2 regions of the Nocardia sp. NBC_00511 genome follow, and region 1 is predicted to be linked to the other one. Evidence: riboswitches for the same ligand, from Rfam matches in the RefSeq annotation. Region 1 holds a riboswitch; the other holds the start of a gene.
The links. A riboswitch is a leader RNA that binds a small molecule or an ion and turns the genes downstream of it on or off. The one in region 1 is predicted to bind thiamine pyrophosphate.
Positions count from the first base shown of each region.

Region 2: another riboswitch for thiamine pyrophosphate. It lies ahead of thiM (hydroxyethylthiazole kinase); the one in region 1 lies ahead of thiC (phosphomethylpyrimidine synthase ThiC).

Region 1 covers NZ_CP107849.1:6,387,256-6,398,480, forward strand. The annotation lists gene OG300_RS29890 (MMPL family transporter) at 1-2,192, shown strand, start outside; partial or broken gene OG300_RS29895 (MFS transporter) at 2,232-3,632, opposite strand; gene OG300_RS29900 (LysR family transcriptional regulator) at 3,810-4,739, shown strand; gene OG300_RS29905 (TetR/AcrR family transcriptional regulator) at 4,736-5,410, opposite strand; gene OG300_RS29910 (lipase family protein) at 5,510-6,907, shown strand; TPP riboswitch at 7,033-7,141, shown strand; gene thiC (phosphomethylpyrimidine synthase ThiC) at 7,136-8,797, shown strand; gene OG300_RS29920 (VOC family protein) at 8,856-9,263, opposite strand; gene OG300_RS29925 (NAD(P)-dependent oxidoreductase) at 9,330-10,100, opposite strand; gene OG300_RS29930 (TetR/AcrR family transcriptional regulator) at 10,111-10,758, opposite strand; gene OG300_RS29935 (epoxide hydrolase family protein) at 10,846-11,225, shown strand, end outside.
Region 2 covers NZ_CP107849.1:3,686,032-3,697,256, reverse strand. The annotation lists gene thiE (thiamine phosphate synthase) at 1-98, opposite strand, end outside; gene thiM (hydroxyethylthiazole kinase) at 95-916, opposite strand; TPP riboswitch at 906-1,006, opposite strand; gene OG300_RS17400 (glycogen debranching N-terminal domain-containing protein) at 1,305-3,392, opposite strand; gene OG300_RS17395 (glycosyltransferase family 4 protein) at 3,389-4,522, opposite strand; gene OG300_RS17390 (catalase) at 4,958-6,481, shown strand; partial or broken gene OG300_RS17385 (ferritin-like domain-containing protein) at 6,690-6,863, shown strand; gene OG300_RS17380 (SpoIIE family protein phosphatase) at 6,882-9,299, opposite strand; gene OG300_RS17375 (HAMP domain-containing protein) at 9,296-11,225, opposite strand, start outside.

The DNA of each region.
Region 1 (11,225 bases):
TGCGCGCCAACGGCTTCATCTACACCAACTTCCCCGGCGGCAACCCGAACCTGCTGGTCATGGTGAGCGGCGACAGCGTCGACAGTCCCGCGGTCCGCGATCAGGCCCAGACCCTCACCGACGAGCTCTCCCAGGACCCGACCGTGATCGGCGTGCAGTCTTACTGGACCAGCGGCGCGGAACGGCCCGATCTGGCCACGCAGTTGAAGAGCAAGGACGGTAAGCGCGGCCTGATCATGGCCACCCTCACCGGATCCGATACCGCGGTGCAGAACCGCGCAGCGCTGCTGTCGCAGCAGTACAACGGCGACCACGACGGCGTGCAGGTGCGGGTCGGCGGCATGGCGGGCAGCTTCTCCGACATCAACAATCAGGTGCAGCAGGATCTGCTGCTGGCCGAGACCATCGCGGTTCCGGTGTCGGGTCTGCTGCTGATCCTGGTGTTCGGCAGCGTGATCGCCGCGGCACTGCCGATCGGCGTCGGCCTGTTCTCGATCGCCGCGACACTCGGCATCCTGCGCGGGCTGACGAAGATCATGGACGTCTCCATCTTCGCGCTCAATATGACCAGCGCGCTGGGCCTCGCGCTGGCCATCGACTACAGCCTGTTCATAGTCAGCCGTTACCGCGAGGAGCTGGCCGCGGGCCGCGACAGCCGGGCGGCCGTGCTGCGCTCGGTGCAGACCGCCGGCCGCACCGTCGTGTTCTCCGGTCTGACAGTCGCTTTGGCACTGGCCGCGCTGGCGGTGTTCCCGCAGCCGTTCTTCAAATCCTTCGCCTACGCGGGTGTCGCGGTGGTGGTCGCCGCGGTGGCCGCGTCGGTGGTGCTGCTGCCCGCCGCCCTGGTGCTGCTCGGCGACCGGGTGAACGCCTGGGACCTGCGGACACCGTTCCGCCGCCTGCTGGGTCGCGGACCCGTAGTCGTGAAGCCGCCGGAGCAGACATTCTGGTACAAGCTGGTCACCGCCGTGATGCGGCGCGCGCTGCCGGTCGCGGTGATCGCGGCGGGTCTGCTGATCACCCTCGGATCACCCTTCCTGACAGCACATTTCGGCACCCCCGACGACCGGGTGATCAGCACGACCGCCTCCAGCCGTCAGGTGGGTGACGCGCTGCGGCAGGACTTCGGGGCCGATATGGCGTCGAGCGCGGTGGTGGCGCTGCCCGGATTCCAGGGCGCGCCAGGGGAACTCGCCACCTACGCGCAGGGTCTGTCCAAGGTCCACGGGGTGGCGGCGGTGCTCTCCGGCTCCGGCATCTACGTGAACGGGGCCGCGATGGCCTCCGGGATCACGGAGATGATCCAGCCCGCCGGCGCCTATCTGACGATCGTCACCAAGATCGCGCCCTTCTCCGCCGAGGGGAAGCAGCAGCTGGCGGACCTGCGCGCGGTCCCCGCGCCGGGCGATGCCCTCTTCGGCGGTGCGGGTGCGCTGAACCAGGACACCATGGACTCGGTGATCAGCCGGATTCCCCTGGCCGCCGGGCTGATCGCGGTCATCACCCTGATCCTGCTGTTCCTGTTCACCGGCAGCGTGGTGCTGCCACTGAAGGCGCTGGTGCTCAACCTGCTGTCGCTCACCGCGACCTTCGGCGCGATGATCTGGATCTTCGAGCAGGGCCACCTGTCGAGCCTGCTGGGTTTCACCGCCACCGGCAGCATCGACCTGTTCATGCCGATCCTGATGTTCTGCCTGGCCTTCGGCATGTCGATGGACTACGAGGTGTTCCTGCTCTCGCGCATCCGCGAGGAGTGGCTGGCCTCCGACCGCAGCCCCGAGGCCAACACCCGTTCGGTGGCGCTCGGCGTCGCCCGCACCGGCCGGATCTTCACCGCCGCCGCGGGTTTGATGGCGGTGGTGCTGCTGTCGGTGGCGACCTCCGAGGTCGCGCCCATGAAGCTGTTCGGCATCGGGCTGGCGCTGGCCGTCATCTCCGACGCCACCATCATTCGCGGTCTGCTGGCCCCGGCGCTCATGCGGCTGCTGTCCACCGGCAACTGGTGGGCCCCGAAACCGCTTGCGGCGCTGCACAAGCGGATCGGGTTCGAGGAGGACACCTCAGGCGCGGGCCCGGTAGCCGACGCACACCGTCAGGGCGGCGAGCAGCACCAGTCCGCCGATGACGCCGAGGCCGACACCCATGGCATCGGTGAAGGCGGCCGGGTCATGGGCTCCGGCCCCCGAGTGTGAAGCCATGATGGTGCCCAGCACCGCGACCCCGGTGGCCGCACCGAATTCTCTTGCCGCGGAGTTCAATCCGGCTCCCATCCCGGAGCGGTCGGCTGGCAGGTTGGCCATGACGCCGCCGGTCAGCACCGGCGAGGCCAGTCCCATGCCGATAGAAAGCAGCACCAGGTACACCGCGTAGAGCGGGTACGGCGTGTTCTCGTCCGCGGTGGCGACCAGCAGCAGGCCGGCGCCGATCACGGCCAGTCCACCCGCCGCCGGGAGGCGCGGGCCGGTCCGGGCCTGCAACCGCATGGCCCAGCGCGGGATCAGGATCATCCCGATGGTCAGCGGCACGATGGCGATTCCGGCGGCGGCGGGCGTGAAACCCTTGATGTACTGGAGATATTGGGAGTTCACGAAGAACAGCGCGAACAGCCCGAAGAACGTGGTGGCGGTGCCGAGCACCGCGGCCCGCAGGCCCGGCGACCGGAACACCCGCGGATCGACCAGCGGATGCGGGCTGCGCAGCGAATGCCACACCAGCCCGGCCAGCAGCGCCACGCCGAGACCGAACGCGCTCAGCACCGTCGCCGAACCCCAGCCGTGCGATGGCCCCTCGATGATGCCGTAGAGCACCGCCGTCGACCCGAGGATGAGCAACAGCGCCCCCACCGGATCCTGATTCGCTTCGCGCCGAGGCGTTTTCGGCGTCACCGCCGCGACCACCCCGGCCAGCACCAACCCCAGCGGAGCCATCACCAGGAACAGCGCCCGCCACGGCAGATACTGCTGCAACAGCCCGCCACCGATATTGCCCAGCGCCCCACCGAGTCCCAGTGACAGCGTCCAGGTCGCGAGCGCGTGCGCCCGCGCCCTCGGGTCGGGCGAGAGCTGCACCAGGATCGACAGCGTGGTCGGCGTGATCATCGCCGCCCCGGCCCCCGACAGTGCCCGCCCCGCGATCAGCAACGCGGGCGCGGCCGCCGCCGCACTCAGTGCCGCACCCACCGCGAACAGCATGAGCCCGCTCATCAGTACTCCCTTGCGCCCGAAGCGATCCGCGAGCGCACCGGCCGGAATCAGCAGCGCGGCAAAGACGATCACATACGCGTCCACCACCCACAGCAGTTCCGAGGGTCGCGGATGCAGCGACGACGCGGCCAGCACCGGAATGGCCAGGTTGATGGCGGCGACCATGCTCTGGGCCACCATGACGCAGGCGCACAGGGCGAGCAAGGTGGCGCGGGACGGACCGGCGCGACGCAATTCGTCGGCCGGAGCCGGGGACACGACGGTGGACATGACTGGGACTCCTCGAGATCGGGGGGTGACGGCCGGGCCGTCCCGCTGCCGCCGATCCGACTGCGCCCCGGCGCGTTTCGGCCGGAATCCGCCACCGGCGAGGAGCCGTGGGGTCGAATTCTGTTCGAAACGCGCCGAGACGGCGGTTCCCGGAATCATGCGGTCGCTGGCGGCGCGGCCGGGCCGACTCGGCCGGATACCGGCCGAGCGAGTGGAATGGACTGCGGCACAGACGAATCCGCTCTGGTGTCGGATACTTCGCCTCAGCTGAGCGCCACCTGTTCCACGGTAGGGCCGGAGATCTGATTACTCAAATGCATCTTTATCATCGAATATATGCACGAGACGCAATCGCGCGAGCTACGCGGCCTGGACCTGAACCTGCTGGTGGTGCTGGACGCGCTGCTCATCGAGCACAGCGTGACGGCGGCCGCCGAACGGCTGCATCTGTCGGAGCCCGCGGTGAGCCGGGCGCTGGGGCGATTGCGGCGCACCCTCGGGGATCCGATCCTGGTGCGAGCGGGCCGCGCCATGACACCCACCCCGCATGCCCTGACCATCGAGCCCGAGGTCCGGGAACTGGTGGATCGGGTGCAGCGACTGTTCACGGCGGCACACGCCACCGACATCCGCACCACCACGCGCGACTTCGCGGTACTGGCCCCCGACGCCATGGCCGCCGTGTACGGTCCGGGCCTGATCGAGCGGGCGGCGGTCGAGGCACCCGGTCTGCGGCTGCGCTTCCTGCCGGAGAGCCCGTTCGATCTGCCGATGCTGCGCGAGGGCCGGGCCGATCTCGAGCTCGGCATCATCGATTCACGCGAGCCCGAGATCCAGCTCCGGCCGGTGTTCGTGGATCGGATGGTCGGCGTGGCGCGTCGTGGTCATCCGCTGCTGCGCGACAACCGAATCGAGCTCGCGGACTACGCGGTGGCACGCCCGCTGCTGGTGTCGCGGCGCGGCAGGCTCACCGGTCCGATCGACACGGCGCTGGCGGAGCACGGCCTGCATCGCACGGTGCGGGCCACCGTGTCCGGGTATCCGAGCTCGCTGTTCTTCCTGCTGGACAGCGATCTCGTCGGCAATCTGCCGTCGTGCGCGAGCGGCCTGGCCGAGCGGCTGGGCCTGGTGGTGTTCGAGCTGCCGGTCGAAACTCCGCCGCTGCCATACAGTTTGGCCTGGCATCCGCGCCACGACGCGGATCCCGCGCACCGCTGGCTGCGCGACACCCTGCACGAGCTGATGCTCGCCGGGCGTGGCGACTAGCGGATCGCGGTCCGACCGGCGTCGATCACCGCCATGAAGTGGTTCAGATTGCCGACGAGCCGGTCGACGGAATCCATCGCACCGCCGTCGTCGTGGTGGTGCAGCCAGTCCGCGATCAGTTCGAACAGCCCGCCGATGGTGGCCAGCGCGAGCGCCAGTTCCCTTGCGTCATCGGATATTTCGCCGCCGCGCCACTGCTGCGCCAGGAACGCCGCCGACCAGCGCCGGTTACTGCGCCGCTGGGCCTCGACCGCGGGCGAGATGCCGCCCGCCTCACCGAAGGTGACCTTGGCCAGCCGGGGGTCGTCGGCGATGGCGTTCACGAAGGCGGCCAGCACGGCGTGGCGGCGTTCCGGCCACGGCCGCCCGGCGGTCTCGGTGGCGGCGAGGAGCACGCTTTGCTGGATGCCCCGGGTGATCTGGTCGAGCAGCGCGGTATAGCAGGCTTCCTTGCTCTCGAAGTGGTCGTAGAAGCCTTTGGTACCGACGAAGGCGGCCTGACAGATCTGTTCGATCGAGGTGCCCGAATAGCTTTGCCGGGCAAAGAGTTCGGTGGCCGCGGTGAGCAGTTGACGGCGGCGCTGGGCGCTGCGCTCGTCGGCATCGAGGCCGCGGATCCGGCGCCTGGCGGGAGTCCGGTCGGGCGCCGCGGCAGAGTTGCTGCGGGACATGCCTAGACGATAGCCATCATCATTTCAGAAAGACATCTTGTCGGTAACTGGTCACCGTGTTGTAATCCATGTCACGTCGATGAGGAAGGGAACAGAGACGTGGCTATCAATGGGGATCGCCGAAGACGGGGATGGCGGCGGTACACCGCGGTCGCCCTCGCGACGGCTTTGACGGCGGCTTCGGCCGTGCTGCTCGGGGGTGTCACCGCCGGATCGGCGGCGGCGCAACCACAACCGATCGATGTGGATCCGTTCTATCAAGCGCCCGACGGCTTCGAGGCCACCGATCCGGGCACCATTCTGCGCACTCGCGAAGTCCAGCTGGCGGTGCTCACCGTGCTGCCGGTGCACGTGCGCTCCTGGCAGCTGCTCTACCGCACCACCGACCTGAACGGCCAGCCCGCGGTGGCGGCGACCACGGTCGCGATTCCCGAGGGGGCCGATACCTCGCACGGCCGGCCGCTGGTATCGCACCAGTTCTTCTACGACAGCACGTCACCCGCGTGCGCACCCTCCTACATCCTGCAGCAGGGCGGCGGGCTGCCCGCGCTCGAAGGCATCCACTCGACCGTCGAATACCTGGAACTGGCGGCGTCGATCAGTCAGGGCTATGCCATCAATGTGCCCGATTACGAAGGGCTGCAAGGACATCTGGCGGTCGCCAAGGAACCCGGCTACCTGATCCTCGACAGCGTGCGCGCCGCCGAGAGCTTCCGGCCGCTGGGCCTTGACGGCGCGAATACGCCTGTCGCACTGTGGGGTTACTCCGGCGGCGGCATGGGCACCGGCTGGGCCGCGGAGATGCAGCCGACCTACGCGCCGGAGCTGAACATCAAGGGCATGGCGATGGGCGCGCCGGTCTCGGATGTCGAATCCCTGTTGCACGTCAACGGTTCCATGTTCGCCAGCCTGATCGGCGTCGGCATGGCCTCGCTGCGCAACGCCTACCCGAAGTTCGCCGAGACCGCCGACCGGTACCTGACCCCGGAGGGCCGCGCGATCATGGATCGCACCACCCACCAGTGCCTGGTGCGCAATGTGCTGAACCTGATGTTCACCGACTACCAGCGCATGCTGACCATCCCGATCGCCGACTTCCTGGCCCTGCCCGACATCAAGGAGGTCTTCGATTCGACTGTGCTGGGCAGTAATCCGCCGACCGCGCCGATGATGGTCTATCAGGGCGTCTACGACGAGGCGGTGCCCTGGTACACCAACGACCGCATGGTGCGGCAGTGGTGCGACGGCGGCACCTCCGTGTACTACAAGCGCGATCACCTCAGCGAGCATCTGACGCTGACCACGCTCGGCATGGCGGACGCCTTCAACTGGATCAAATCCCGGCTCGCCCCCGGCGCTGCCGACCCGGCGGGCTGCCGGACCGATGACGTGATCACCATGCTCGGCAGCCTCGATGCCCTCGCCACCCAGACCGAGATCTCACTCAACGCCGCGTTCGGCGCACTCGGCTGGCCGATCGGACCGCAGGAGCGGTAAGCACTCTCGACCGCTTCCGCGACGCATGCCCGGCCGACCATCGGCCGGGCATGCGTGTTCCGTATATCTTCCGGCGCTCGGCCTCGGGGGTTGCGGCGGGCCTGTATGGTCGGCTGCGGAAAGTTACGTATGCCAACGGGGGCTCGCACCAGCGGGCTGAGAGGACGGCTAGGGCCGTCGACCGTATGAACCTGACCGGGTAATGCCGGCGTAGGGAGGATTCACCCCATGTCTTCGAGTCGTGTCCCCAGCAGTTCCGCACCGGTCGACACCGTGACCACCGGCCCCATTCAGGGCAGCGTCAAATTCTACGAGCAGGTCGAGGGCGAGGGCGTGACCCTGCGGGTTCCGCTGCGCCGCATCAACCTCACCAACGGTGAACATTTCGACGTGTACGACACCTCCGGTCCGTACACCGACGACACCGCCGCCATCGACCTCGAGGGCGGGCTGCCCAAGCTGCGCGACGAGTGGGACAAGCCCCGGGTCGACGGCCCGCCGACCCAGCTCAACTGGGCGCGCCAGGGCGTGATCACCAACGAGATGCGCTATATCGCGGCGCGCGAAGGGGTTTCGCCGGAGCTGGTGCGTGACGAGGTGGCCGCCGGACGCGCGGTCATCCCGGCCAACCACAACCACCCGGAGTCCGAGCCGATGATCATCGGCAAGAAGTTCGCGGTGAAGATCAACGCGAATATCGGCAACTCGGCCGTCAGCTCCTCCATCGCCGAGGAGGTGGAGAAGATGGTGTGGGCCACCCGCTGGGGCGCCGACACCATCATGGATCTGTCCACCGGCAAGAACATTCACGAGACCCGCGAGTGGATCCTGCGCAACTCCCCGGTCCCGGTCGGCACCGTGCCGATCTACCAGGCCCTGGAGAAGGTGAACGGTGATCCCACCAAGCTCACCTGGGAGATGTACCGCGACACCGTGATCGAGCAGGCCGAGCAGGGCGTCGACTACATGACGGTGCACGCGGGCGTGCTGCTGCGCTACGTGCCGCTGACCGCCAAGCGGGTCACCGGCATCGTCTCGCGCGGCGGGTCGATCATGGCGGCGTGGTGCCTGGCGCATCACCAGGAATCGTTCCTGTACACCAACTTCGCGGAACTCTGCGAGATCCTGGCCCGCTACGACATCACCTTCTCGCTGGGTGACGGCCTGCGTCCCGGCTCCATCGCCGACGCCAACGACGAGGCCCAGTTCGCCGAACTGCGCACCCTCGGCGAGCTCACCAAGATCGCGAAATCCTATGGCGTGCAGGTGATGATCGAGGGCCCCGGCCACGTGCCCATGCACAAGATCGTGGAGAACGTGCGCCTCGAGGAGGAGCTCTGCGAGGAGGCGCCCTTCTACACCCTCGGCCCGCTGGCCACCGACATCGCGCCCGCCTACGACCACATCACCTCGGCCATCGGCGCGGCCATCATCGCGCAGGCGGGCACCGCCATGCTCTGCTACGTCACGCCCAAGGAGCACCTGGGCCTGCCCAACCGCGACGACGTGAAGGTCGGCGTGATCACCTACAAGATCGCCGCCCACTCCGCCGACCTGGCCAAGCAGCACCCGCGCGCCCAGGACCGCGACAACGAACTGTCCAAGGCGCGCTTCGAATTCCGCTGGACGGACCAGTTCAACCTCTCCCTGGACCCCGACACCGCGCGGGAGTACCACGACGAGACGATGCCCGCCGAACCCGCCAAGACCGCGCACTTCTGCTCCATGTGCGGCCCCAAGTTCTGCTCCATGCGCATCTCGCAGGACGTCCGCGACTACGCCGAGAAGCAGGGCCTAACCGACGTGGCCGCCATCGAGGCGGGCATGGCCGAGAAGTCCGCCGAATTCGCCACCACCGGCAACCAGGTGTACCTGCCGGTCGTGTCGTGAGCTAGTTCGAAACCTGTTCGGGGCGGATGACTTTCGGGTCGTCCGCCCCGAATCATGTTCAGGGGCGGGTCGAGATCTGCTGCACGGCCCAGCTGTTGCCGTCCGGATCGTCGAAGAAGATGAAGCCGACATTGTCGAGGGGGTCGGCGACGTCGGCGGGGTTCTCGCCGAGCACCTGGATCTCGCCGCATTCCACACCGCGCTCGACCAACTCGGCGTGGGCTCGCTTGATATCGGGCACGATCAGCTGCATGCCCTTCAGGTAACCGGGCTCCATCTTCGGGACCGCGCCCTCGCCGATCACGATGGAGCAGCCGGAGCCGGGTGGGGTGAGCTGGCAGATGCGCACGCCCGGAGCGGGCTGCACATCGTGGTCGACGTGGAAGCCGAGCTTGGTGCTGTAGAAGTCCTTGGCGCGATCGATGTCCGTGACGGGGACGACGAGCACTTCGAGAGTCCAGTTCATGACAATCCTTTCCGGTCCGGTATTCCTCGACCGTTGGTCGGAGCCGCGCGACGGAAATCGACAGCTTCAGCGAACGGGAACCAGCGTGTTCTCGGATCGGCGGCCGGACAGGTAGTCCTCGACATTGCCGACGGTGGCGTCCACGATCTGTCCGACCGCGGTATCGGTGAAGTAGGCCTGATGCGAGGTGACCAGCACGTTCGGCATGGTCATCAGCCGGGCCAGGGTGTCGTCGGCGATGTCGGATTCGGCGAGCAGTACTTCCAGCTCGGTGTACTTCATCCCCAATTCGTCACGGCAGCAAGGATTCTCGGCCACATCCCAGCCCAGCAACCGGGTACCGAACCCGTGCGCGATGCGCGCGAAGCACTCGCCGATCTTGCCGGTGCCGATCACGCCGACCGTCATGCCGTGAATATCACGGCCCATCAACCCGTCCAGGCGGAAATCGAACTCACGGGTGCGGTTGGCGGCGCGAATCAGCCTGCGGTTCACCGCCATTGCCAGCGTCCACGCGAATTCGGCCACCGCGTACGGCGAATAATAGGAGACCCGCGCCACCGTCAGCCCGAGCTCCGCCGCCACCTCCAGGTCGATATTGTTGAAACCCGTTGAGCGCTGGGCGATCATGCGCGTCCCGCCCGCCGCCAGGATCCGCAGCACCGCGCCGTCCAGCTCGGCGTTGACGCTGGTGGAGACGACCTCGTAGCCCGCCGCGAGCGGCGCGGTATTGCGGTTGAGGAACTCCTCCAGCAGCCGCAGCTCGTGCTGCCCCGCGAAGGCGGCCCGCAGCAGCGGCTTCTCGTCGACCTGCACGCCGTACGCCAGGATCTCCATGCCGCCCACGCTATCCGGTGCGCCGCCAGCGGCCCGCGAACTCGCCGGGCACGGGCGGGGGGCCGGGGAGTTCACCTCCGGCGGCCAGGCCGTCGACGAGCAGGGCGAGGACGCGGCGGCGCAGCTGGGTGGTGCGTTCGGCGTCCGGGAGCGTGACCGCGGCGCAGGCCTCGAGGATCAGGCCCAGGTCGGCGGTGGTGACGCCGGGGCGCAGGCGGCCGGCGGCTTGCGCGCGGCGCAGCAGTTCGTCGTTGAGTTCGGCCGAGCGCATGACCTCCGGCAGAATCGATTCGTCCGGGGTGAAGGTGCCCGCCAGGTGCACCGTCAGGGAGTGCACGTCGGCGTCGACCACGCGGCGCAGAAAGTCGACCAGCGCCGCCCAGCCGTCCGGAATCTCCAGGGCCGCTTCGGCTTCCGTGTTGTAGCGGCGCAGCCCGTCGTAGCAGAGGGTGCGCAGCAGCTCCTCCTTGCTGGGGTAGCGGCGATACAGCGCGCTGATGCCGACGCCCGCGCGTTCGGCGACCGCCGAGATCGGGGCCTTCGGCTCGGACAGGAACACGTCGCGGGCGGCCGCCAGGATGAGTTCGTCATTGCGGGCCGCCTGCGCCTTGCGTCCGGGCAAGGCGCGCTGAGCTGCGACTTCGGTGGTCTTCGGCATGAATCCGAGAATACCACTTGAACGGAATGGTCCGTTCCGTTACGGTTGGAACAGAACGAAACATTCCGTTCCACAAAGGAGAGAATGATGACCACCACCGCGATCCGCCCCTTCACCGTCGCCATCCCGCAGGCCCAGCTCGACGACCTCGACGACCGGCTGCGGCGGGCACTGTTCCCGAACGAGCTGCCGGGTGTCGGCGACGCGTACGGCGTCACCAACGACCGCGTCCGGGGACTGGCCGACTACTGGCTGAACGAATTCGACTGGCGCGCACTGGAAACCAAGCTGAACGCCTACCCGCAGTTCACCACCGAGATCGACGGTGAGGACATCCACTTCCTGCACGTGCGCTCCAGCCGGGCGGACGCCACCCCGGTCATCCTCACCCACGGCTGGCCCGGCTCGGTCCTGGAGTACCTGGACCTCATCGCCCCGCTCACCGAGCCGGAATCCGCCGACGCCCC
Region 2 (11,225 bases), 2.7 Mb from region 1:
CGGACCACGGCGGGCACGCCGCGCTCACCACACATCGCGGTGTCGGTGATCAGGCACAGTCGCAGTTGGTCGCGCAGACCGGGACGCTCGATGCTCATCCGAGCCGCCGAATCAGGCCTGCGGCAAGGTCATCGGGCCCGACTGCGTCGAGTCGGTCGATCCAGGCCACCGCGAAACTACCGGGTCCCGCCGAGAGCGCCTCGGCCTCTTCTGCGGCGATGGCGACGTGCAGGTGCGCGGCGACCGCGGCGATGAACGGGTCGTCGGTCACCGCCGTGTAGGCGGCCGTCAGGCCACCGAGCGCGCAGCCCGCCCCGGTGGTCCGGGTCAGCAATACCGACCCGCCGCGGATGCGTGCGGTCCCGGTCTTGGAGACGATCAGGTCGGTGACGCCCGAGACCGCGACCACCGCACCGGTTCGTGCGGCGAGGTCGCGGGCCGCCGGCAGGGCCTCGTCGCTGCCCGCGGTCGAGTCGACGCCACGACCGCCCTGCCCGGCTCCGGCCAGACCGATCACTTCCGAGGCGTTCCCGCGAATCACCGTCGGCCGGTATTGCAGCAAGTCGTGGGCGAGTGCCGTGCGAAAGGCCAAGCCGCCGACCGCGACCGGATCGAGCACCCACGGGGTTCGGCTCGCGGCCGCGGCCTCGGCGGCCAACCGCATCGCCGCGGCCGTCATATCGTCCGGGGTGCCGAGATTGATCAATACCGCCGAGGCGATCCGGGCGAAATCCGCTGCCTCGTGGACATTGTCGACCATCGCCGGCGCGGCCCCGACCGCGAGCAGCACATTGGCGGTGATGGTGGTGACCACCCGGTTGGTCAAGCATTGGACCAGTGGAGCCGAAGTCGCCAGTGCCGCACGGGCTTCGGCGAGCTTTTGCGGAGCGTCCGGCTCGGGTGGTGTGGTCGTCACGCGACATCCCTTCGTCAGCATTGTCTGCGTCAGGTGCTGCGGGTGTGTTCTCAGCCCCGCTCGTGGCGCGGAGCACCCCGTGTCCGGTTCGGACGTTATCAGAGGTGCCGCCGGGGTCCGCGGAATCATCGCCGCAGACCCGGCAACCCGTCAGAGCGAACCGGCGCTTCCCGTCGGCATCGGATTCGGTGCGTGCTCGGATTCCTTGTGCTGGTCGAGGTAGAGATTGAAGGCGCCGTTGGTGAACGAGCATCGGAAGTCCTCGACGCCGTATCGTCGCGCAGCATGAGGAAAGGCTTTTCAGGGCCCAGCCGTCCTCGAGGGTCCCCAACATCCCATGCCGCGGGTATCCGGAGGAACTGACAATTGTTCCGACTTCGGTGCCGGTTCAGAGACGGCGCAGTTGCCAGTCGTCCGGTAGCCCGGTGACTTCCGCCTCGGTGCCGGTGGCCTCGATGGTGATGCTCGCCCCACCCAGCTTCAGATCCGTGAGCCGGATGGTGCCCGCGCGTTCGGGGAGCCGCGGCGCGATGGTGAGGGTGCGGGCGGGTGCGTCGGGTTGCAGGCCCAGGAACGAGCGCATGAGCAGCAGTGGGGCGGCGCTGGCCCAGGCCTGTGGGGAGCAGGAGGTGGGATAGGGGATGGGGGAGTGGAATTCGCTGCGGCTGAAGCCGCAGAAGAGTTCCGGTGGGCGGGCGCCGAACTCCAGGATCGCCTCCAGGAGTCCGGTGGCCAGGCGTTCGGCCAGCTTCAGAGCCCCGGGGATGTGGGCGTAGCGCAGCAGTCCGGCCACCGCGATCGCGGTGTCGTGCGGCCAGATCGAGCCGGTGTGATAGCCCATCGGGTTGAAGCGCCGGGCGGTGGAGGACAGGGTGCGCAATCCGAAGCCGCTGTTGAGGTCCGGGGCGCTGAGGCGTTCGATCAGCTCGGCCGCTCGCTCGTCGGGGACGATGCCGGTCCACAGGCAGTGGCCGGGATTGCTGGAGATGGCGTCCACCGGCTGGTTCGAAGCATCCAGTGCCAGCGCGTAAGTGCCGCAGTCCGGCATCCAGAAGGCCTCGTCGAAGCGGGCCCGGCGGTCGGCGGCCCGGGCTCGCCAGCGGTCGGCGGTACCGTGGTCGCCGCTCGATTCGGCCAGATCCGCGCGGCCCAGTTCCGCCGCGTACGCGTAGCCCTGCGCCTCACACAGCGCGATCGGCGGTTCGGCGAGGCGGCCGTCGCTGAAACTGATCGCGTCCCAACTGTCCTTCCACCCCTGATTGGCCAGACCACGATCAGTCTTGCGGTGATAGACCACCAGGCCGTCGCGGTCGCCGTAGCTCCCCAGCCACTCCATTGCCGCATCGGCGGCCGGAAGTAGCTGCTGCACAGCGGATTCGGACGCACCCCAGCGGAGGCATTCGGCCAGCACCATGACGAACAGCGGAGTCGCGTCGACCGTCCCGTAGTAGACGGTGCCGCCGAGTACCCGATCGCTACCGGGCCCGTAGCGACGCTCGTGCATGATCCGTCCGGGCTCCTCCTCGGTGACCGGATTGACCTGCGTGCCTTGCAATTCGGCGAGCTGACGCAGGGTCCCGACCGCGAGATCGCTGTCCAGCAGCAGCGCCATCCACGAGGTCAGCAGGCTGTCCCGCCCGAACAGTGCCATGAACCACGGCGCACCGGCCGCGACATACGCGGTGCCGTCGGCGGAATCGTCGAGACGCAGTGCGCCCAGGTCGGTTTCGGTGCGTTGCAGGATCGCGTTGAGGCCCTGTCCGGAGGCGGTCAACGAGGTGGTGGTGGCGCGCCAGTGCCGGATCTTGGTGGCGGGACCGTCCTCGTCCTCGTCGAAACCCGAGGTGTCGTGCCGCCCGGTGGCGGGACGGCAGTGCACGGTGGTGTGCCAGACGCTGCGGCGTGCCACCACGATGCGCCAGGTCAGCGAGCCGGGCTGGATGACCGGGTCGGCATCGGCGGTAATGATCACCGCCCGTTCGGGATTGGTGCGGTCGGCCAGGCGCAGCACCCCGCCGACCGCGGTGAGTTCGCCGCCACCGCCGTGCACGCGGCCTTCCTTGACCGCGAAGAGATCGGCGAAATCGGTGTCGGCGGTGAGGGTCACCGTGATCGCGGTGTCCTCGTCGCCGAGGTTGTGCACCGTGATCACCTCGTGCAACCCCTCGCCGATGGTGCGCCGGCGCTGCACCAGCACGGTGGCGTCGGCGATGCCGTGCGGCGGCGGCTTGCGGGCCACGAACCGGGCCCGGAAGGGTTCGCGCACCGCGACCGAAAGCTGTTCCGGGGCAACACCGTCCAGGCGCAATTCCCAGCGGTTCAGCATCCGCGCGTCGCGGTGGAACAGTCCGTGCGCGGTGCCCGGATGGATGTCGCCGAGCGGATCGGACAGGCAGAACGTGCTCGCCTCGACCAGGGTGACGACACCGCCGACGCCCGAGATGGGCGTCGGCGGTCCGGCGTTGAAAACGCTCACAGGTGCCCGCTCGGCAGGCGAGTGCCACGCGGGCCCAGGACGATCGGGGTCCGCCGAGCGGTGCGCCGCCGCACCGGCTCCGGGACGCGAGCGGTGCTCGCCGCCCGGTAGTAGGCGTCCTCGTAGCCGCGCGCGAATGCCGCGGTGGCGAACAGCTTCTCGACCCGCTCCCGGCAGGCGCGGGGGTCGATCTCCCCGATGCGAGCGATCGCCGCGGGCAGTTCGTCGGGGCTCTCGCAGATCCAGCCGGTGACCCCGTGTTCGATCACCTCGGCCACCGCGCCGCCGCGCAGCGCGATCACCGGGGTGCCGCAGACCATGGCCTCGATCATGACGATGCCGAACGGTTCTTCCCACTGGATCGGGAACAGCAGGCAGCGCGCCCCGGCCAGCAACTGCCGCTTGGCCACGGCGTCCGCCTCACCGAACACGTCGTCGTCGGGACCCAGCAGTGGCCGCACGAACTCGTCGAAGAAGGCGTGCTCGGGCGGCTCGTTGCATTTGCCAGCCAGGATCAGCCGCAGCCCGGCGGCGTGCGCGGCCTCGAGCGCCAGGTGCGGACCCTTGTAGGGCGCGTAGCGGCCCAGGAACAGTGCGTAGTCCAGCTTCTCGGTGCGGAACGGCCATTCGTCCGGCCGGATCGCATTGTGCACGCGGGCAATCCAATTCAGGTCGGGGGCGAGCTCACGCTGGCGATCGCTGATCGCCACCAGTCGCACACTGTCGTCGAAAGCCCGGTAGTACTCGTGCATTTCGGCATCGACGGGTCCGTGGACCGTCACCACGGTGGGGATGCCGAGCGCCCGGTAGGCGGCGGCATTGCCCGGCCCGGCGAAGGTGTGGTCGTGCACGATGTCGATGGGCTGCTCGGCGTGCAGGGCCTCGATGACGCGCCAGGCCTTGAAGGCGTGCACGATCTCCGGATACGGTTCGCCCAGCCGAAGCGTCTGTACCTCGTCCCACAGCGGGATGAACCTGGCGTTGGTGCCCGGCCGCCCAGCGCCCAGCAGGGTCACCTGGTGGCCGCGCTCGACCAGTTCGTCGGCCAACGTCGCCACCACGGCCTCGACGCCGCCGTATCCGGTCGGCGGGATATCGAAGTAGGGGGGCGCTACCAGAACGATATGCAACGGGCGCTTGTGTGAATCATCGAGGCGGAGCGAATTTCTGCCGAGATCCAATGCCAGAAAATCCAATGCGTCTATGTCTGCATCGGTGGAAAGTTCGTCACTCATTTCAAAGCCCTTCGTCGTTGAGGGGTGAAACTGAGCCAAACTGTCGTCCACAGTTGCATGGTCCGGCCCGGTCGGCAAGGTGAATTCGGACTGCGCTGACCTTCGTGATCATATGGTTACCGCGAGGTTTGAGCGCCCGATCACCGGGTATAACGGCTGGCTACAGAGGTTTTCGAGAAATCCGATATTGAGGACTCGATCATCGCGGTGGTGGCAAACAGTATTGCAAACTCTGCGCACTGCAATTTGGCATCCGGTCGACCGGCATCGGTCCGACGTTGTCATCCGGCGTACTGTTGGACGTCGGAAGTAGCTACGCAGAGGAGGAGCATGTCCGATCGAAGCAGCTACACCACGGATGACGCCGGAATTCCGGTGCCGAGCGATGAACACTCACTGACAGTCGGCCCCGACGGGCCGATTCTGCTGCACGACGCCTATCTGATCGAGAAGATGGCGCAATTCAACCGCGAACGCGTCCCCGAGCGGCAGCCACATGCCAAGGGCGGCGGCGCCTTCGGAACCTTCGAGGTCACCCACGACGTGAGCGCCTACACCCGCGCCGACGTCTTCCAACCCGGTAAGCAGACCGAGGTGCTGGCCCGGTTCTCCACCGTTGCGGGTGAGCGCGGCAGCCCGGACACCTGGCGTGATCCGCGCGGCTTCGCGCTCAAGTTCTATACCGAGCAGGGTAATTTCGACATGGTCGGCAACAACACCCCGGTGTTCTTCCTGCGTGACCCGATGAAGTTCCAGGACTTCATCCGTTCGCAGAAGCGCCGCGCCGACAACAACCTTCGCGACCACGATATGCAGTGGGACTTCTGGACCCTGTCCCCGGAGTCCGCGCACCAGGTGGCCTGGCTGATGGGTGACCGCGGCATCCCGCGCAGCTGGCGGCACATGAACGGCTACTCCAGCCACACCTACCTGTGGTACAATGCCGCGGGCGAACGCTTCTGGGTGAAGTACCACTTCAAGAGCGATCAGGGTGTCGAGTTCTTCACCCAGGACGAGGGCGACCAGATGGCCGCCATGGACACCGACTATCACACGCGAGACCTGTTCGAGCACATCGTCGCCGGTGAGTATCCGAGCTGGACCCTGCACATGCAGATCATGCCGTTCGACGACGCCAAGACCTACCGGTTCAACCCCTTCGATCTGACGAAGGTGTGGCCGCACGCCGACTATCCCCTCATCGAGGTCGGCCGGATGACGTTGAATCGCAACCCCTCCGACTATCACACCGAGATCGAGCAGGCGGCCTTCGAACCGAGCAACGCGGTCCCCGGCACCGGCCCGAGCCCGGACAAGATGCTGCTCGGGCGCTGGTTCTCCTATCCGGACGCTCACCGCCACCGCATCGGCGCGAATTACAAACTGCTGCCGGTCAATTCACCGCACGCCGCGCCCGTCCACTCGTACTCCAAGGACGGGCAGATGCGCTACACCAATGTCACGGATCCGGTGTACGTACCCAACTCCAAGGGCGGCCCGCACGCCGACCCGGAGGTGTCGGGCCCCGTGGTCGGCTGGCACACCGACGGCGAAATGGTGCGCACCGCATACGCTTTGCGCGCCGAGGACGACGACTGGGGCCAGGCCCGCACCCTGGTCCGCGAAGTCCTAGACGATGCCGCCCGGCAGCGACTGGTGGACAACATCGTCGGCCATCTGCTCAACGGCGTGAGCACCCCCGTGCTCACCCGCGCGTTCGAATACTGGCGCAGTGTCGACAAGGAACTCGGTGACCGCGTCGAGTCCGGCGTGCGAGCCAAGCAGGACGAGTCCGATCCGAAGGCCGCAGAGCAGTCGAATCCGGCCCGCTCGGGCGCACGTCGCAAGGCCTAGCTGCCCCACCCCACGGTGGAGTGCCCGCACTCGCGGGCGCTCCACCGTTTCGCTGCTGCTCGGAAGTCAGCTGAATTGCTTTGCACCACAACGTTATGACTCGCGGATCTGGGTAGTGCGTCCAGAGGCCGTTCGACGAGGCCCTGCTCAGCGATCTGCGGCTCGAGCATCAGCTGCTCGACCGGGCTCGATACATCAAGGCGGAAGTTTCGCCGATCTCAACGTCTCCCAGGCCGTCGCCGAGATCAAGGACCTGAACGAATCCTCCGACGTGCGTGCGGTGCTGGCGTACGAGGAGGCGAACAAGCGGCGGCAGGGCGTGGTGTCGGCCGCCCAGAGTCGGCTGGCGGGCATCGCCCAGGAGGTCGCGGGCCTCAACTGAGCCGACGGCCACCGGTTCTCAGGTCGTCTCGACCGAGGCGGCCTGGAACGGTTGACTCGTCTCGGAGTCCAGCTCCGGGCGTAGCTGAATGCCGACGACGCAGGTGTCGTCGTCGGTGTTCGCGTCGCTGGAGTCGAGCAGGTGATCGAGGCGATCGTCGAGGCTGCCGGTGAATTGGGCCGAGAGCGTGAGCAATCGCTGTTCGCAGTCGTCGAGTTGGCGGTCGCGGCGTTCGATCAGTCCGTCGGTGTAGAGGAGCAGCACATCGTCGGCTTCCAGGTGGATCTCGGCTTCCTCGTAGGTCGCCTCGGCCAGCGCGCCGAGCAGGATGCCGTCGGGGGCGGCCGGGATCGACGCGTGCCCGGAACGCACCAGCACCGGCGGCGGATGGCCCGCGCGGGCCCAGCGCAGCACCCGGGTCTGCGGGTCGTAGAGGCCGCATATCGCGGTGGCGTAGATGTGCTCGGTGAGATGCCGTGCGACCAGGTTGAGCCAGGTGAGCATCTGGCCGGGCCCGGCCCCGGTGGCGGCGAGACCGCGAAGGGCGTTGCGCAGCACCACCATTCCGGTGGCCGCGGTGATGCCATGTCCGGTGATGTCGCCCACCGAGACCAGGATCTTGCGCGACGGCAGCACCACCGCGTCGTACCAGTCCCCGCCGACCAGATGATCCTGTTCGGTGGGGCGGTAGCGGACGGCGACGCCGAGCCCGAACGCCTCGATGGACGGCTGGGTGTCGGGCATGATCGCCTGCTGCAGTCGCCGGGCCAGGCGGCTCTGCTCGGCGGCGTGCTCCTCGGTGTGCGCGAGCCGGTCGCGGGTGGCCGAGAGCGCGATCTCGGTCCAGTGCTGGGCCGAAATATCCTGGTACACACCGCGAACGGTGAGCAGATGCCCGGGCGCGTCCAGGACCGGTTCGGCGATGATGCGAATATGGCGGATGGCCCCGCCCGGCCGCACCAGGCGGAACGCGGCGGAGACCGAGCGGTGGTAGTGCAGCATCGACCGCAGGAAGTGCCGGACGGTGTCGGCGTCGGCCTCGTCGACGTGCGCGGGCAGCTGCGCGAGCGGAATCGGGTCGGCGGTCGGCGCGAGCCCGAAGAGATCGAAAAGCTGTGCACTCCAGGTGATCTCGCCGGTGGCCGCGTTCTCCTCGAAACCGCCGACCCGGCCCAGCCGTTGCGCGTGCTGCAGCAGCGTGGCCAGCCGGGCCGCCTCGTCCTGGATGCGCCACACCAGCAGCACGCTGTCGCCGTGACAGCTGATGCTCAGGGCGGCCGACACGCTCAGCGGCACCTGGTCGACCAGTTCGGTCAGCACCACCGGATTCGCCCGGTAGCTCTCGCCGGTGGCGAAGACGTGCTCGATGCGCTCGAACAGCCGCCCCCGGGTCGCCGACATCGGGTAGGCCTCGAGCAGCAGCGCACCCTGGATCAGTCCGCCCGGTCGTCCTGCGGGATCGACGAAGCACGTATTCACGTGGTGGATGCGGAAATCCGACAGCGCGCCGTCCGCATCCAGGTGCGGGACCAGCACCAGCGCCGGGTCGAAGAGACTGTCCGTGAGCCGCGCGAGTTCCGTGGTCGCGGGGGAGGGGCTGGGGGTGCCGACCGTAGCCAGATCGGATTCCAGTGTGTACCCGCATAATTCGGCCAGCGCCTCGAGCTGTCGCTGCACCTGGGGTGGTTGCGGCTCGATCGGCGTCGGCCAGCACACCTCGAGCACCCCGAGCAGTTTGCCGCCCACACCCACGGGAACCGCGGCGCGCCCGCCGTCGCGCCCGGCGACCGACGGCAGCCCGGAGGTGTGCAGATCCGGGATCCAGACGGTGTCGCGATTGAGCAGGGCCTGCCCGGCCGGAGTCGCCACGCCGGGCGGCACATAACGCCAGCGCTCGGCCTCGTACCGGCCGATACCCGCGAATCCCACCAGCGACAGCGAGGAATCGGAGTTGGTGGCCCAGATCGCGACCGCCGTCGCACCCAGTGGCGCGAGGGCGTGATCGAAGACCGCCTGCGCCACCCGCTGGGTATCGCCCGCGGCCAGCAAGGCGCTCTCCGCGGTGCGCAGACGCACCGCCACCGGCGATTCGCCAGTGCTCGCGGTGCGTTCCAGAAACTCCCCGACCGCCGCGCTGACCTTGTCGCGCGCCGCCTGATTCACCAGATCGGCCGCCAATTCCAGTGCGGTGACCCCGGTTTGCTCGGCGAGCGTGTTCAACTGCCGGACCGCCTGCGCCGGTCCGCAGCGCAGCCGCTCGACGAGGACACCCTTGGCCATCTCGATCAGCGCGCGCCCGTCGGCGGTGGCCTGGGCCCGGTGGATCTCGCCGCGCAGGCGCTCCACCGTGGCCGCCAGCCGGGTGATCTCACGCTGGGCCAGCGAATCACCGTGGGGTGCGGGGACCGCGGTGACGCGGCTGCCCGAATCCGTCATTGCACGCCCAGCCAGTGGTGGATGCAGGCCAGCAGTGCGTCGGCATCGACCGGTTTGGTGACGTAGTCGTTGGCTCCGGCCGCGAGGCTCTTGTCCCGATCGCCGAGCATGGCCTTGGCGGTCACCGCGATGATGGGCAGTGTGGCGTACTGCGGCATCTCCCGGATGGTCGCGGTGGCGGTGTAGCCGTCCATCTCCGGCATCATCACGTCCATCAGCACCAGATCGGTCTCCGGATGCGCGATCAGCTTGTCGATGCCCTCCCGGCCGTTCTCCGCGTGCACCACGCCGACACCGTGCAGTTCGAGAATGCTGCTGAGCGCGAACAGATTCCGGGCATCGTCATCGACGATGAGCACCGTCCGCCCGGCCAGTTCCCCGACCGGCTGACTGGCCGCCACGGCGGGCGCTTCCTCACGGCGAACCAGCGGCAGCACGTCACCCGGGGCCTCGGCGGTGACGTGCAACGCGATGCGTTCACGCAATTCGTCCAGGCTGGAGAGCAATTCGAGTGAGCGGCCCGCACTGCGCTCCTGTAGCAGCCGTTCCTGCTCGCTGTCGAGGCGATGATTGTGGGCCAGCACCGGCACGCTGCGCGACGCCGGATCCCCGGCCATGGTCTCGATGAACAGCAGCGCCGCGTTGTCGGGCATATCCAATTCCAGTACGACGCAGTGGAATACCTCCGACGCCAGCACACTCGCCGCCTCACCGACACCGACGGCGCTCACCACCTGCACCGGACCCCGGGGATCGTTGTTGTTGGCGAGATCGGCGACCGCGCTCTGCGCGACCAGCGACAGCAGCCCCTGCGCGCGTTCCTCCACCACCAGCAGCCGGCGCTGCTGATGCGGGGTCGCGGGTCCGGTGGCCCGCTCGGCCGGACTGTCGGTCTGCGGCGCGCTGTCGCGTTCGGCGTGCGCGGTCTCCTGGAAGTCCGGTCGCGCGATCGGCAGGTACAGGGTGAAGGTACTGCCCTGTCCGACAGTGCTTTCCGCGGTGATCGCGCCGCCGAGCAGGTAGGCGATCTCGCGGCTGATCGACAGGCCCAGACCGGTGCCGCCGTACTTGCGGCTGGTCGTCCCGTCGGCCTGCTGGAAGGCGCTGAAGATCGACTCCAGCTGATGCTCGGCAATGCCGATGCCGGTGTCGATCACCCGGAAGGCGACGGCCGGGCCGTGGCGGCGCACGGTCGCGGGCATCTCATGGGTGTCCGCGGCCCCGATCTGCAACTCGACCGAACCGATCTCGGTGAACTTCACGGCATTCGAGAGCAGATTGCGCAGCACCTGCCGCAGCCGGGAATCGTCGGTGAGCAGTTCCAGCGGCAGACCCGCCGCGGTGGTGACCCGGAAACCAAGGCTCTTCTGGGTGGTCAGCGGCCGGAAGGTGGCATCGACGTAGTCGAGCAGCTTGCGCAGCGCCACCCGTTCCGGCGCGAGATCCATCTTGCCCGCCTCGACCTTGGACAGATCGAGGATGTCGTTGATCAGTTGCAGCAGATCCGAACCCGCGGAATGGATGATCCCCGCGTACTCCACCTGTTTGGGGGTGAGGTTGCGAGTCGGGTTCTGCGCCAGCAGTTGCGCCAGGATCAGCAGGCTGTTGAGCGGCGTGCGCAGTTCGTGGCTCATATTGGCCAGGAACTCCGACTTGTACTTCGAGGCCAGCGACAGCTCCTGGGCGCGGGTCTCCAATTCCTGTCGCGCCTGCTCGATCTCGAGGTTCTTGGCCTCGATGTCGCGGTTCTGCATGGCCAGCAGTCCCGCCTTCTCCTCCATCTCGAAGTTGTTGCGCTGCAACTCTTCCTGCCGAACCTGCAACTCCTGCGAGCGGGCCTGTAGTTCGGAGGTGAGCCGCTGCGATTCCACCAGCAGCTCATCGGTGCGCGCGTTGGCGATGATGGTGTTGACGTTGACGCCGACG